DNA from 4 places in the Arthrobacter sp. TJ-263 genome. Region 2 is predicted to be linked to each of the others. Evidence: predicted binding sites of a transcription regulator. Region 2 holds the regulator's gene; each other region holds the start of a gene.
What was found. Region 2 encodes LexA, which represses DNA repair genes until DNA is damaged. Its sites were predicted from a motif close to TCGAACANNTGTTCGA; they were not measured.
Positions count from the first base shown of each region.

Region 1 (3,212 bases), 580 kb from region 2:
CTCGACCAGTGCCTCGTCGACGGATTGCCCGGCCTGCCAGTACCTGTTCCGTCGGGTGCTTCGCGGAGGGCCGAGCGTCCGCGGGGCAGTGAACCACGGAATGCCCTGTCGGGACTGAACAGTCCATGCACCCTGATGGATGACGTGGTGATGGCGTGAACACAACAGGACGCCGTTGTCGATGCTCGTCGTGCCGCCCCTGGACCAAGGCTTCAGGTGGTGTGCTTCGCACCAGCTGGCCGGGATGGAGCAGTCAGGGAAGGCGCAGCCCTTGTCCCTCGCAACGAGCGCTCGCCGAAGATGCGGGGGAAACAGCCGTTGCGCCCGTCCGATGTCGAGTACCTGGCCCTTGCCGCCCAGCACCAGCGGGATGATGTCGGCATCGCACGCCAGTTTCCTGATGCTGCCTGCACTCATCTGCCCGGAGAAAACCGCATACCCCGCCCGGTGCGAGGCGCCGATGAGGTCCCTGTGATCGATGGTCACCATGATCTGCGGTCGGTGGCCGCCGGTCGAAGGAAGCGCTGCAGTGCTCAGTGCGACCCTACAGGCGGCTACGAGTCCATCCAGGAGGGCCTGAGCCCTCGTTGCCATCGGTGGATCAACGACACCCGCTCGGCTCTCGTCCGCGTCCCGGTCATCCTGTGAATGCCGATCATGAGAGGCGTGTGCCCCCGTGTGTCGAGTGCACGGTACTCCTCGGACGTCCGAAGTCCTCGAGGGCCCCGAAGACCCCGGTCCGCCGCCCGGCGCAGCCGCATCCGTCCGTCCCGATGGGCCACGCGGATTCGCTGCTGAATTCATGACAGTCGCGAGTAGCTCGAACTGCTCATCCGTCGCCCCGATCTCGACGAAATGCAGTCCATGGCGCCGCCCTCGGACGAAGACGCCTTGCCGCGCACGCAGCACCTTATCCGTCGGCTCCTGCCCGTCCTGATCGAGGACGCCTTCCCACCGACGTGCCAGTACCCGCAGGATGTCTTCGTCGGCCTCCATCGCCTGCCGTGTCAGGTGGTGCTCCATCGACTCGAGGTGCTGAGGTGTGGCGAAGGACTCCACCCGCTGTAATGCTTGAGCGACGACCGTCGCTGCCCGCCCGCTGATGCGGCCCGAGGTCACCGCGGCGCCCAGCGTTGCGAGCCGGGCAGGAACAGGTGCCCCGGTCGGCGAGGTACGGGGGAGTAGGACGTCTGCGAGGCACAGCCGGCGCTTCGCTTCTGCCCGGCTGATGCCCAGCGTGGCACGGAGGAAGTCCGTGCAGTTCCTGAATCCGTTGCCGGGCGATGCAGGCGAGGTTTCGGTGGCAGGACCAGTGAGGACGTTCCCGCTGACCGATTGCTCGGCCCGCGCAAGGAGTGAACCGCCGCCCTGTCGCTCGTCGTCACCGTCAGCAAGATGATGATCCTCGGCGAGACGGGCGGCGAGGATCTGCAGGTGGTCCACGATCCTCGAGGCGTGCTCGATCCTCAGAAGGATGTCCATGGCGTCCTGCCGCGACCGGGTGCCACCTACCTGGCCGATACCGCGGGCGCATTCGGCAAGCGCTGTGCATGCCACGTCCAGGAGATCCGGAGGTGCGGTGAGGTCCTCGACAGGTGCGGTGGTCATACCCCAATTTTATAGAACGTGCGTACTAATAGCGCGGTGGGGGCGCGAGTGTGGAGGAAGAGTCACCTGCACTTATCCACATAGGTGGCCGGTGTGGAATCCCAGCGGCCACCTGTTCCACAGAACCGCAACTCCGCACATCGGCGCCCTCGAGTCGCCGTCAAGCCTGCGGGCGCACTCGGAGGCGCCCCGCCGTCGTCCGCTTCTCCGAAATCCTGACAGTGCCCTTGAAGGAGCCCCAGCGGATCATTCCGCCCGCGTGATGCGAAACCCGCAGCGGCGTCGGTCCGGTGCCTACAGGCCGGCGGCGGCGTGGAAGGTCCGGAGCGCCTCGACGACGAGCCGGTGGTCCTCCAGCTGTGGCAGGCCGGAGACCGTCACCGTGGCGACCGGGCCGACACCCTGGATGTACAGCGGGAAGGAGCCGCCGTGCGCGGCGAACGTCGTCGTGTCGAACAGGGGATCGTCCTCCACCCGCCCACCATTGCGGCGCCCCCGGAGGCCGACCAGCAGGGAGGGAACGCGGTATCGTTCGGCGGTGCGGCTCTTCGCGTCGAGCCAGTAGTCGTTGTCGGGCGTGGTCCCGTCGAGTGCGGCCCGGAACAGGATGTGGTCCGGCCGTCGGATGCAGACCGCGATCGGCAGGTTGCGACCCGCACCCAACTGGACGATCAGCTGCCCCAGAGCAACGGCGTCGTCGTTCGTGAAGCGGGTGAATTGGAGTTCGTCGACTTCCCTCTCGACCGTGGCGATCAGCGCCTCGAGCGCCTCGGCAGACTGTTCGCTGCCGCCGTCGGGATCGAACGGTAGGACGGCTGTCGGGAGGGCGTCATTGCTCATCTCCTTAATTTACGTCGTCGGCGGGATATGGCGGACTTTTCCTCTGTTGTTTAGGAATTTTCTTCGCGGTGCGGTGCGGGGCCCGAATGTGCCTCCTGCCGCCGTCGAACACACCGCGGCGACGATGTAGGCGCCCGGGCCGCGTCAGAGTCCCGGCGCGCAAGGCCCTGCGCCGAGGAGAGCGAGCCCTGCGAGGTCGCCCTCGCCGAACGAGGCCTGCCCGACATTCTCCGTGTACATCAGCTCGTCGGGGTCGTGCACGTGGTCGAGTCCGACGACGTGCGCGAGCTCGTGCATGATCGTCGCCCTCAGATACGCGCGTCCGTCCGGGTATCCGAGGGATATGGCGGCGTCGGGCGCATCGAGCTGCACCTGCCCGCCCACGTAGACCAGCGGCTGCCCCGGCGCCTGGGCGTAGTCGCTGCCGCCGAGCCCCGCGATGTCCCCGGCGAGTCCCGGGATCTCCTCAGGGCTGGTCCACGTGATCAGCACCGGCACCCAGGTCTTCCCGTACAGCTCCGGCTGGTAGAGGTCGCGCTCTTCGCTGGGTGCCTCGGTGGTGGTGCCGTCGTCGACGAACTGCAGGCCCGTGGCGGCGGACACCGCGGCGACGGCCTCCTGGATGAGTCCCTCCGACCCGGCCGGGGCGTTGTCGGGCCGGACGACGTAGTGCACGGGACGGCAGGGGTCGTAGGCCACCCACTCCTGCTCCTCGACGGGCGAGTCCATCAGCGTGAACGCCGTCGACGACGGCGCCGGCGGCG
Region 1 covers NZ_JBZCNE010000002.1:628,087-631,298, reverse strand. The annotation lists gene AC4D2F_RS13440 (HNH endonuclease signature motif containing protein) at 1-1,443, opposite strand, end outside; gene AC4D2F_RS13435 (heme-degrading domain-containing protein) at 1,903-2,448, opposite strand; gene AC4D2F_RS13430 (M10 family metallopeptidase domain-containing protein) at 2,593-3,212, opposite strand, start outside.
Region 1: AC4D2F_RS13440 (HNH endonuclease signature motif containing protein) is a predicted target of LexA. The motif match lies at 1,621-1,636, and genes of this name have one in related genera.

Region 2 (3,212 bases):
AGGGCGCTCGCGGTGCCCTCCTGTGCGAACTCGCCGTAGGCCTCGTCCACGATGATGATGGCACGCGCGTCCTCGCCGGCCTCGTAGGCCGCCTCCACGACGTCGAGGCCGAGCGCCGTGCCGGTCGGATTGTTCGGCGAGCACAGGAACACGATGTTCGCGCCCGATGCGCGAACGGCGTGGGCGGTGTCCTCCGGCGTCATGGAGTAGGCGGCGCCGCGGGCGGCGGTGACGTAGCGCGTACCGGTCCCGCTCGCGAGCAGGGGGTACATCGAGTAGGTGGGCGGGAAACCGATGGCGGTGCGCCCGGGTCCGCCGAAGGCCTGAAGGACCTGCTGGAGCACCTCGTTGGACCCGTTGGCAGCCCACAACTGATCGGGGGTGAGGCCGTGCCCCAGATAGTCGGCGAGGTTCTTCCGCAGGTCGGAGAATTCGCGGTCGGGGTACCGGTTGAGGCCTGTGGTGGCCTTCGCGACCGCCTCCACGATGGCCGCGTGCACATCTGCCGGCACGCCGTACGTGTTCTCGTTGACGTTGAGCAGGATCGGGACATCCAACTGCGGCGCGCCGTACGGGTGCAGCCCGACGAGGTCGTCGCGCAGGGGGAGGTTGGCTAGGGCTTCAACGGAGGAGGGCACTGCTTCAGTTTAAGGGACGCGGCAGTTCCTGCAGGAACGGCCCATGGTCCGGCGCGCTGGCGGGAAGCGGGAAGCGGGAGCCGCTCACCCCGCGGCCGGTACCGCGATGCTCTGCCCTGCCTGCACCACGGAGCTGGGCAGGTCGTTGAGTTCGACGATCTCGGCGACGACGTCCCGGGGATCACGCTCCGGCGCGTGGCGCACGGCGAGATCCCACAGCGTCTCCCCGGTGACGACACTCACCTCGACCGTGACCGTGGCCGTGGGTGCCGACTCCCCCGCCTGGGCGTGGGAGGTCAGGAACGCCGCGAGGAGGATCAGGGCCGCGACGCCCAGGGCGATGGGCAGGCCGACCAGGAGCAGGCGCCCTCGCCGCGTGAGCGTCAGGGGGCGGTCCGCACTGCGCTGCGTGGAGGGACGGGACGGCGCCATGAAGCTCGAGGTCGGGGAGGCGGTGGGGGACGCGGGCGATTCAGGCGTGGGGACGAGCCTGAGGTGGCTGTCGGGGCGAGCGGGCGTCCACAGCGAGCTGCCATGCAGTACGGGTGTAACCATTGCCGTTCCTCTTTCCTTCGAATGCCCTGACCGGGCGAAGCACCGGGTTCGAACACACGTTCTAATAAGCATCTGCCTATTTCTAGCATCTACGATCGACCCGTGTCGAGACTCGGTCGAACATATGTTTGAAAAGTGCCCTCGACTGTCCTAGCGTGAAGAGATCAGGACATCGTCGACGGATGCTGCTCTCCGAGGGCCGTTCCGTGGTCGATGCATCTCACACAACCAGCCGCCTCTGACAAAACGGTTTCCGGACCACGGAAGCCGACCGGCGGCGACGACGGGATCAGCGATCCCAGGCGAAAGGCGCAACAGTGGCGGAATCACCAGCGGCAGCCCGGCAGGAATCGAACACTGCCGACGTTCCGGCAGACGCCGTGCCCATCTCCGCGGGCCGGGGCAGGCCGCGCGGCCGCTCCGTGTCCAAGGGGCTGACCGCCCGGCAGCTGACGATCCTCGAGACGATCCAGCGGTCGATCGCCGACAAGGGGTACCCGCCGTCCATGCGGGAGATCGGCGACACCGTGGGCCTCGCGAGCCTGTCCAGCGTGACCCACCAGCTGTCGCAGCTCGAGCGGCTGGGCTACGTGCGCAGGGACCCAAAGCGCCCGCGCGCCATGGAGGTCCTGCTCCCCCTGACCCTGGCCCCGGACACGTCCGGCGCCCAGGCCGGTCCGTCCCCGGACGGGAAACCCGCCACCGAGCACCGGATCGCCGTCGACACCGCCCTCGTGCCGCTCGTGGGGCGCATCGCCGCCGGCGGACCGATCCTCGCGGACCAGGTGGTGGAGGACGTCATGCCCCTGCCCCGCCAGCTCGTCGGCCACGGTGATCTCTTCATGCTCAGGGTCTCGGGCGACTCCATGGTGGACGCCGCCATCTGCGACGGCGACTGGGTCGTGGTGCGCCGGCAGCAGAGCGCGCAGAACGGCGACATCGTCGCGGCGCTGCTCGACGAGGAGGCCACCGTGAAGACTTTCCGGCAGCGGGACGGCCATACGTGGCTCCTGCCGCAGAACACCCGCTACGAGCCCATCCTGGGTGACCATGCCAGCATCATGGGCAAGGTCGTCTCGGTGATGCGCGCGCTGTAGCGTTCGCGGCGACCGTCGTGTCGCAGCTGTCGTGTCGAAGCTGTCGTGTCGCGGCCGGAGGGACGCCTCAGCGCCCTGAGAGCCGCTCCAGGATCCCGGTGACGGTCGCGCGGTCCGTCGTAGCCCAGAAGGGCGGGAGGGCTGCCCGGAGGAAGCCGCCGTACCGGGCGTTGGCGAGTCGGCTGTCGAGGACGGCGACCACGCCCCTGTCCTCCGCCGCCCTGATCAGGCGTCCCGCGCCCTGCGCGAGCCGGACGGCCGCGTGCGTGGCGGACACGCTCATGAAGCCGTTGCCCCCGTTCCGGGCCACCGCCCGCGTGCGGGCGGTCATCAGGGGATCGTCCGGCCGCGGGAACGGAATGCGGTCGATCACGACCAGCCGGCACGAGGACCCCGGCACGTCGACGCCCTGCCAGAGGGACATGGTGCCGAACAGGCAGGTGTCCGGCTCGTCCGCGAACTGCGTGACCAGCGCGTTGAGCGAGGACTCCCCCTGGCACAGGATCTCGAAGTCGACCTTCGGACGCAGTGCCTCCGCCGCCTCCTCGGCGGCCCGCTTGGACGAGAACAGTCCCAGCGCACCCCCTCGGGACGCGGTGAGGAGTCCCAGGAGCTCTTCCAGTTGCGCACCGGAGGTTCCGCGCTCGGGCTTCGGCAGGTCCTTCGCCACGTAGAGCACGCCCTGGCGTGAATAGTCGAAGGGGCTCCCGACGTCGACGCCGGTCCAGGCGGGCGCACCGGGACCGCTGAGTCCCAGCGACCCCGCGACGGGACCGAACTCGGAACCGATCGCGAGGGTCGCGGAGGTCAGGATCACGGTGTGGTCCTCGAACAGTCCCTCCCGCAGCCGTCCGGCGACGGACAGCGGCGCGACGTTCAGCGTCGCGGGCGCGGTCTCGTCGGGTTGCGTGTAGCCGGAGCC
Region 2 covers NZ_JBZCNE010000002.1:43,168-46,379, forward strand. The annotation lists gene AC4D2F_RS10835 (histidinol-phosphate transaminase) at 1-638, opposite strand, end outside; gene AC4D2F_RS10840 (LysM peptidoglycan-binding domain-containing protein) at 723-1,193, opposite strand; gene lexA (transcriptional repressor LexA) at 1,574-2,290, shown strand; gene AC4D2F_RS10850 (ATP-dependent DNA helicase) at 2,358-3,212, opposite strand, start outside.

Region 3 (3,212 bases), on a different contig from region 2:
GCTGTGGGGAGCTGCCGAGCCGCTCCGCCGGATGCTGATGATCGCCACCGGGAATCTCTGAGGCGTCTTTCCACGCGCCGGTGACCCGTGGGTGTTGTCCGGGTGATCTGACGGCGAGCTGAAGAACCGGTTGGATGCGCGTTGCTGGGGATTCGGCGGCGATCTGCCGATGTCGGACGGCGAGAGCTGTCGGTGGTGTCCCGGTCGCCTCGGTGGACATGACACTCCACCGATCGTTCGAAGCGGCCGCTCCTTCCACTGCTTTCCCTACTGCTGTCCAGTCGAAACCGCGCCCCCGGCGCCACCCGGCAACCCGGGCTCGGCATGCCAGTACCTGTTGCGCCGCGCGGTGGTTCCGGGTCGACCGAGATGTGGCGGTGGGGTGAACCAGGGTATGCCGTTGTGCGATGCGACCGTCCAGAGGCCGTCATGGATGGTGTGGTGGTGGTGTGCACACAGCAGGACTCCGTTGGCGATGCCGGTGGTACCCCCGGAGGCCCAGGGCGTCATGTGGTGGGCCTCGCACCACGTGGCTGGAACAGTGCAGTCCGGGAACGCGCAGCCGCGGTCCCGGGCGATGAGGGCTCTACGCACGTGTGGCGGGAAGAGCCTACCCGCGCGGCCGATGTCGAGGATCTGCCCCTCGCCACCGAGTACCAGGGGAACGAGGTCCGCGTCGCAGGCGATCCGCCGGATGGTGCTGGCACTTAGCTGCTCGGCGAAAACGGCACGCCCGGTCCCGCTTCCGCCCCTCGAGCCGGCGGTGCGGGCATCACCCGAGGTATCCCGACCGGTGGTTCGACCGGCAGGTCGACCGGCGGTCGAACCACCGGTTCGACGTGCCGTATCCCGACTGCTGCTGTCGTGACTGCTGGTGTCCCGGCTGCGGGTGTTGCGGAGCTCGTCGAGGAGGTCGCGGTAGTCGATGGTCACCATGACCTGGGGCCTGTGGCCACCGGTTGCCGGCAGGAGGGACGTGGACAGGGCGATGCGGCATGCACCCACCAGCCCGTCGAGCAGGCTCTGCGCCCGTGTAGGACTTCCCGGTCCCTTCGACGGCATGATCGGATCGCCTGCACCGTCCGTCACGGCTCCGGCACCGTTCACGCACTGGGAAGCGTCCGCGGCGCGGTCGGCCTTGGGACTCCGGGGGTTCGTGGCGGTGGTCATGGCCGTGACCAGATGCTCGAACTGCTCGTCGGTGGCCCCGATCTCGAGGATGCGCAGTCCGTTGCGCCGCCCCCTGAAGAACACGCCCTGACGGGCCCGCAGAACCTTCTCCGTGGGCTCCTGACCGTCCTGGTCCAGCACGGTCTCCCAGCGACGGGCGAGGACACGCAGAACATCCTCATCGGATTCCAGTGCCTGACTGGTGAGATGACGTTCCATCGACGCCAGCTGCTCGGGTGCAGCGAGGCAGCCGGCCCGTTCCACTGCTGAACAGATGAGCGTCGCTGCCCTTCCGCTCAGGGTGCCCGAGGCGAACGCGGCACTCACGGCCGCCGACTGCGGCTCGAGGGGCGCACCCGAGGGAGCGACACCGGGCAGCACGCGATGAGCCAGGTCCAGCCTGCGCTTCGCCTCAGCGCGGCTGATACCCAGCCTGGCCCGCAGGTAGTCCGCGCAGTTCCGGAACCGGTTCCCGCCGGCACTGGCGGCCGCACTCCCGCCGGAAGCCCTCACCCCGGCCGCACCGACTGGTTCGGACGTTCGGAGGGACTCTTCCGCCCGTGTCTGGAGGGAACCGACTTCACGAGGCTTGTCACCCGACGCCAGATCCGTCTCCTCCGCCAGTCCCGCGGCGAAGACCTGGAGGAAATCGACGACCCGCGAGATGTCCTCGACGTCGACCAGCGTCCGCAGCGCCTCGCTCCGTGACAGCATCCGGCCCTGAGCCGTCAATGAATCAGCCACCTGCACGAGCGCGGCGTGCACGAATCCGAGGGAGAGTTCGGAGTCTTGGGGATTCTCCAGCGGTGCGACAGCCATACCTGATTTTATCGAACGCACGTACTATTTCCGAGGGCGGACGGTGATTGTGGAGGACAGGTCAGCGTCGCCTCGTCCACATCTCCTCGCGCCCATCACCGGCCGAGCACGGACCCCTGCCAGGGGATCCGGTACCGCCGGGAGCCGCACGAAAAGGTCGGAGGCCACAGGCAGGATGGGCGCATGGACCCCGTGAACGCAGACATCGTCCTCCGGCGCTTCTTCGCGGCCAGCGGCCATACGCGGCACCCCGAGAGCCTGCTGCGATACGAGCGGATCCAGGTCCACCTCCGCGCCTACCTCGAACACGTCGCTGCGACCAGGCTGACCGACACCGACCAGGAACTACTCGCGCTGGAACGCCAGTTCGGCACCGAGGACCCCTACGTCCAGGTCATGGGAGCGCGCGAGCTGCTGCACGCGCTGCCCGACTTCCTCGCTGCGCCCCAGCTCCTCCCGGACTTCCACGATCGGCTCGCTCAGATCAGCGTCGCCTCACGCCTTGCGCAGTGGCTCTGTTCACGGCAGCTCGTGCAGCGCGAGGACAGCTGGCAGGACGTCGTCCTCACCCGCGCCGCCGCCGAACAGGCGCGCCGATCCCCCGCACGCTGAGGGAACCCGGTGATCAGGCGGCCGACTCGGCCGGGCACCGAGCCACAGGCCGGACCGTCGGCCCACGCGAACCGGGCCAGCGGCCGATTCGCCCGGCGCGCGGCCTGACCAGGCTGGAGGGCCGACTGCCTGTCGGCAGACGCGCCGCCTACCACCTGGCGGGCGGGACGCAGAGGGTGCGCGGCCGACAAGCAGCAAGCGGGCAGCCGACGGCGGGCACGCTACAGGGCGCAGTTGATGAGCAACGGCTCGGGCTCCAGCCGGATCCCGAAGGCCCGCTCCACCCCGTCCCTCACGAGGCGGGCGACGGACAGCAGGTCCGACGCCGAGCCGCCGCCCCTGTTGGTGAGGGCGAGTGTGTGCTTCGTCGACAGCGCGGCCCGCCCGCCGCCAGCGGCGAACCCGTCATCGTCCGCGAGACCGAATCCCTTGGAGAACCCTGCATGCTCGATGAGCCAGGCGGCGCTGAGCTTCACGTGGCCGTTCTCACCCGACGGGTAGCGGGGAGCATCGGCCGGCAGCCGGTCCGCGACATCCTGCGGCACGATCGGGTTGGTGAAGAACGATCCCGTACTCCACGTGTCCGGGTCCGGTGCGTCCAGCACCATGCC
Region 3 covers NZ_JBZCNE010000001.1:1,455,418-1,458,629, forward strand. The annotation lists gene asd (aspartate-semialdehyde dehydrogenase) at 1-61, shown strand, start outside; gene AC4D2F_RS06895 (HNH endonuclease signature motif containing protein) at 268-1,989, opposite strand; gene AC4D2F_RS06900 (hypothetical protein) at 2,173-2,601, shown strand; gene AC4D2F_RS06905 (UDP-N-acetylmuramate dehydrogenase) at 2,823-3,212, opposite strand, start outside.
Region 3: AC4D2F_RS06895 (HNH endonuclease signature motif containing protein) is a predicted target of LexA. The motif match lies at 2,001-2,016, and genes of this name have one in related genera.

Region 4 (3,212 bases), on a different contig from region 2:
ACGTCGTCCTCGCCGACTGGACCCTGCAGATCGCCGAAGGTCCGCGCACGATGCACCAGTGGACGTGGGAGCAGCTGCAGGCACTCCCCCAGGAGGACATCACCACCGACATCCACTGCGTGACGCGCTGGTCGAAGCTCGGCACCAGCTGGCGTGGCGTCTCCCTCGACACCCTGTTCGAGGACGTGGAGTCCGAGGCCGAGTACGCGATGGTGCACTCCTACGGCGGCTACACGACGAACGTCCCGCTGGACGACCTCCTCGACGGCAAGGCATGGATCGTCCATGAGTTCGACGGCGAGCCCCTCCCGCCCGCCCACGGCGGCCCCGCGAGGCTGCTGGTCCCGCACCTGTACTTCTGGAAGAGCGCCAAGTGGGTCAGCGGGATACGCCTGATGGACCAGGACCTGCCCGGTTTCTGGGAGAGCAACGGCTACAACATGTACGGGGACCCGTGGCGCGAGGAACGCTACTGGTGAGGCGGACGTGGCAGGACGTCGAGGTCAGCGCGGTCCGCCCCGAGACCGTCCGCGCGCGGACCGTGAGGCTCCGCTTCCCCGACGTCGTCACCGGCGTGCCCGGCCAGCACGTGGACCTGCGGCTCACCGCCGAGGACGGCTACCAGGCGGCGCGCTCGTACTCCGTGGCGGCTTGGGTGCCGCCCCGCGAGCTGGAACTGACGGTCGAGGAGCTCGACGACGGCGAGGTCTCTCCCTTCCTCGTCGGCGTCCTGTCGGTGGGCGACCGGCTGGAGGTCCGCGGCCCGGTGGGCGGCTGGTTCACCTGGACGCCGGACCTCGGCGGTCCGCTGCAGCTGATCGCCGGAGGCTCGGGCGTCGTCCCGCTCATGGCGATGCTCCGCTCGCACGCCGAGGCCCGGGCGATCGCACCGGCGCGACTGCTCTACTCGGTGCGCAGCCCCGACCATGTCTTCTACCGGGGTGAGCTCGCCGTGCTCGGGCAGGAGGATCCGCAGGTGACGATCGACATCGCCTACTCACGCGAGGCACCCGACGGCCGGGCGGCCGGCCGCCTCACGCACGACGCCGTCACGGCGTCCTGCTTTCCGCCGGACGAGGCTCCGGCCGTCTACATCTGCGGCTCGACGGGCTTCGTCGAGGCCGTCGCCGCGTGGCTCGTCGAGGACGGGCACGACGCCGGCCGCATCCGCACGGAGCGGTACGGCGGCTAGGAAAGGACTGCCATGGACAGCACGGAGCAGTACCACCCCGACCAGGACCACCTCGACGGCAACGCCCTCGCCGGGGCGCTCGACCAGTTCGTCTCCGACCTCACGAGCGCGGAGTGTATGTGCGCGGGCTGTGGCTCGTCCGGCCCGCTGGCCGCTGCGCTGCTCTACACGAATGCGCCCGGCATGGTGCTGCGCTGCCCTACGTGCAGGGCGGTGCTGCTCTGTCTCACGGACCAGGGCGATCGTCAGATCCTCACCCTCGACGGCGTCCGTCACCTGGTGATCGACACGGACCGAGAGGCACGACGCATCACGTAGCGATCACCACCCGTACCCCGGTGTGCACCGTGCGGAGTCCGATGAAGGTCAGGGTCCCACTACCCCTCCACAATGGCACCCCCGCCTCGATTATTCGAACACCCGTTCGATAATATCGAGTCATGGCCATCACATCGATCACCCGCTCCTCCCGGCCGGGATCCTCCCTGGAGGAGGCTCGTACCGTCCTCAGCGACTGTGCGCTCGGCCTGGCCCAGTACCACCACCTCCTGTCACGGCAGGACGCCCTCCGGTTCGTCGTCGATGTGGAGCAGGTGTCGAAGGTCGTCGATCACCTGCAGGTCCTCGCCGCCCGGGTGGCGGATCACCATGGCCTCTTCTCGGCACAGGGCGGCGGCCCCGGCGCATCCGGTCCTGCAGAAGCTGCGTCGGTGGCGCAGGACCCTGGGGCCACGTCATCCAGCTCGGCCGGTTCATCCAGCTCGGCCAGTTCATCCAGCTCGTCCAGCTCATCCAGCTCGTCCAGCTCGGCCGGTGATGCCGGTCATGGGTTCAGGAACTGTGCGGATTTCCTCCGGGAGACGCTGGGCATCAGCCGTACCGAGGCGAGACGTCGTCTGCATCTGGCGGCGGTCGTGCTGCCGAGCTTGTCACCCACCGGGAACCCGCTCCCTCCCCGGCTGGAAGTGCTGGGGGAAGCCGTGAACTCCTTCGTCATCAGCGCGCGTGCCGCCACCGTCGTGGCGCAGGCGATCGAGCGGGTGCAGTCCTTCGCGACGCCGGATCAGCTTGCGTCGATGGAGCAGCACCTCACCCGGCAGGCGGTCGAGTCCGACGAGGACATCCTCCGCGTCCTGGCGCGCCGCTGGGAATCAGTGCTGGACCAGGACGGGCAGGAACCCACGGAGAAGGTGCTTCGGGCGCGTCAGGGCGTCTTCCTCAAGGGACGACGCCATGGATTGCAGGTCCTGGAGATCGGCGCCACGGACGAGCAGTTCGAACAGCTCGCAACCGTCATGAATGCAGCCGCCAACCCGAGAGGATCCTCGGGGCATGCCGAACACCCGGTCGGCGGCGTAGTACCGGAGGTGACAGACCGGGAAGCACCCGGGTCAGCACGCGAGTCGGCTCCCGGGTCAGCACCCGCTTCGCAGGAGCCGTCGATCGACCGCGGTGATCCGACCCGGGCGCAGCAACTCCTCGACGGTCTGGTCTCGGCCTGCAGTATCGCCTTGTCGACCGGCGGCCTGCCCGCAACGGGTGGGCATCGTCCGCAGGTGATGGTGACCATCGACTACCAGGACCTGATCGGCGAGACCGACCGGGCCGGCGATGCCGTCTTCTCCGGACAGGTCGATGCGCGGACCATCAGGAGGCTGGCCTGTGACGCGGACATCATGCCGTTGGTCCTGGGCGGCGACGGGCAGGTGCTCGACGTGGGACGTGCGCAACGCCTGTTCCCACCACATCTCCGGCGAGCGCTCGTCGCCCGGGACAAGGGGTGCGCGTTCCCGGACTGCTCCATTCCGGCCAGCTGGTGTGAGGCACACCACCTGACACCGTGGTCGCAGGGTGGCGTGACCAGCGTCGACAACGGGGTGCTGCTGTGCTCGCGTCACCACCACGTCATCCATGAGGACCCGTGGACCGTCGAATCGCGTGGTGGCATCCCGTGGTTCACCCCGCCGGCTCATCGACGACGAACCGGCAACCCCCGAAGGAATCTGTACTGGCAGGCAGG
Region 4 covers NZ_JBZCNE010000001.1:1,555,006-1,558,217, forward strand. The annotation lists gene AC4D2F_RS07385 (sulfite oxidase-like oxidoreductase) at 1-479, shown strand, start outside; gene AC4D2F_RS07390 (FAD-binding oxidoreductase) at 476-1,192, shown strand; gene AC4D2F_RS07395 (DUF6510 family protein) at 1,205-1,510, shown strand; gene AC4D2F_RS07400 (HNH endonuclease signature motif containing protein) at 1,633-3,212, shown strand, end outside.
Region 4: AC4D2F_RS07400 (HNH endonuclease signature motif containing protein) is a predicted target of LexA. The motif match lies at 1,605-1,620, and genes of this name have one in related genera.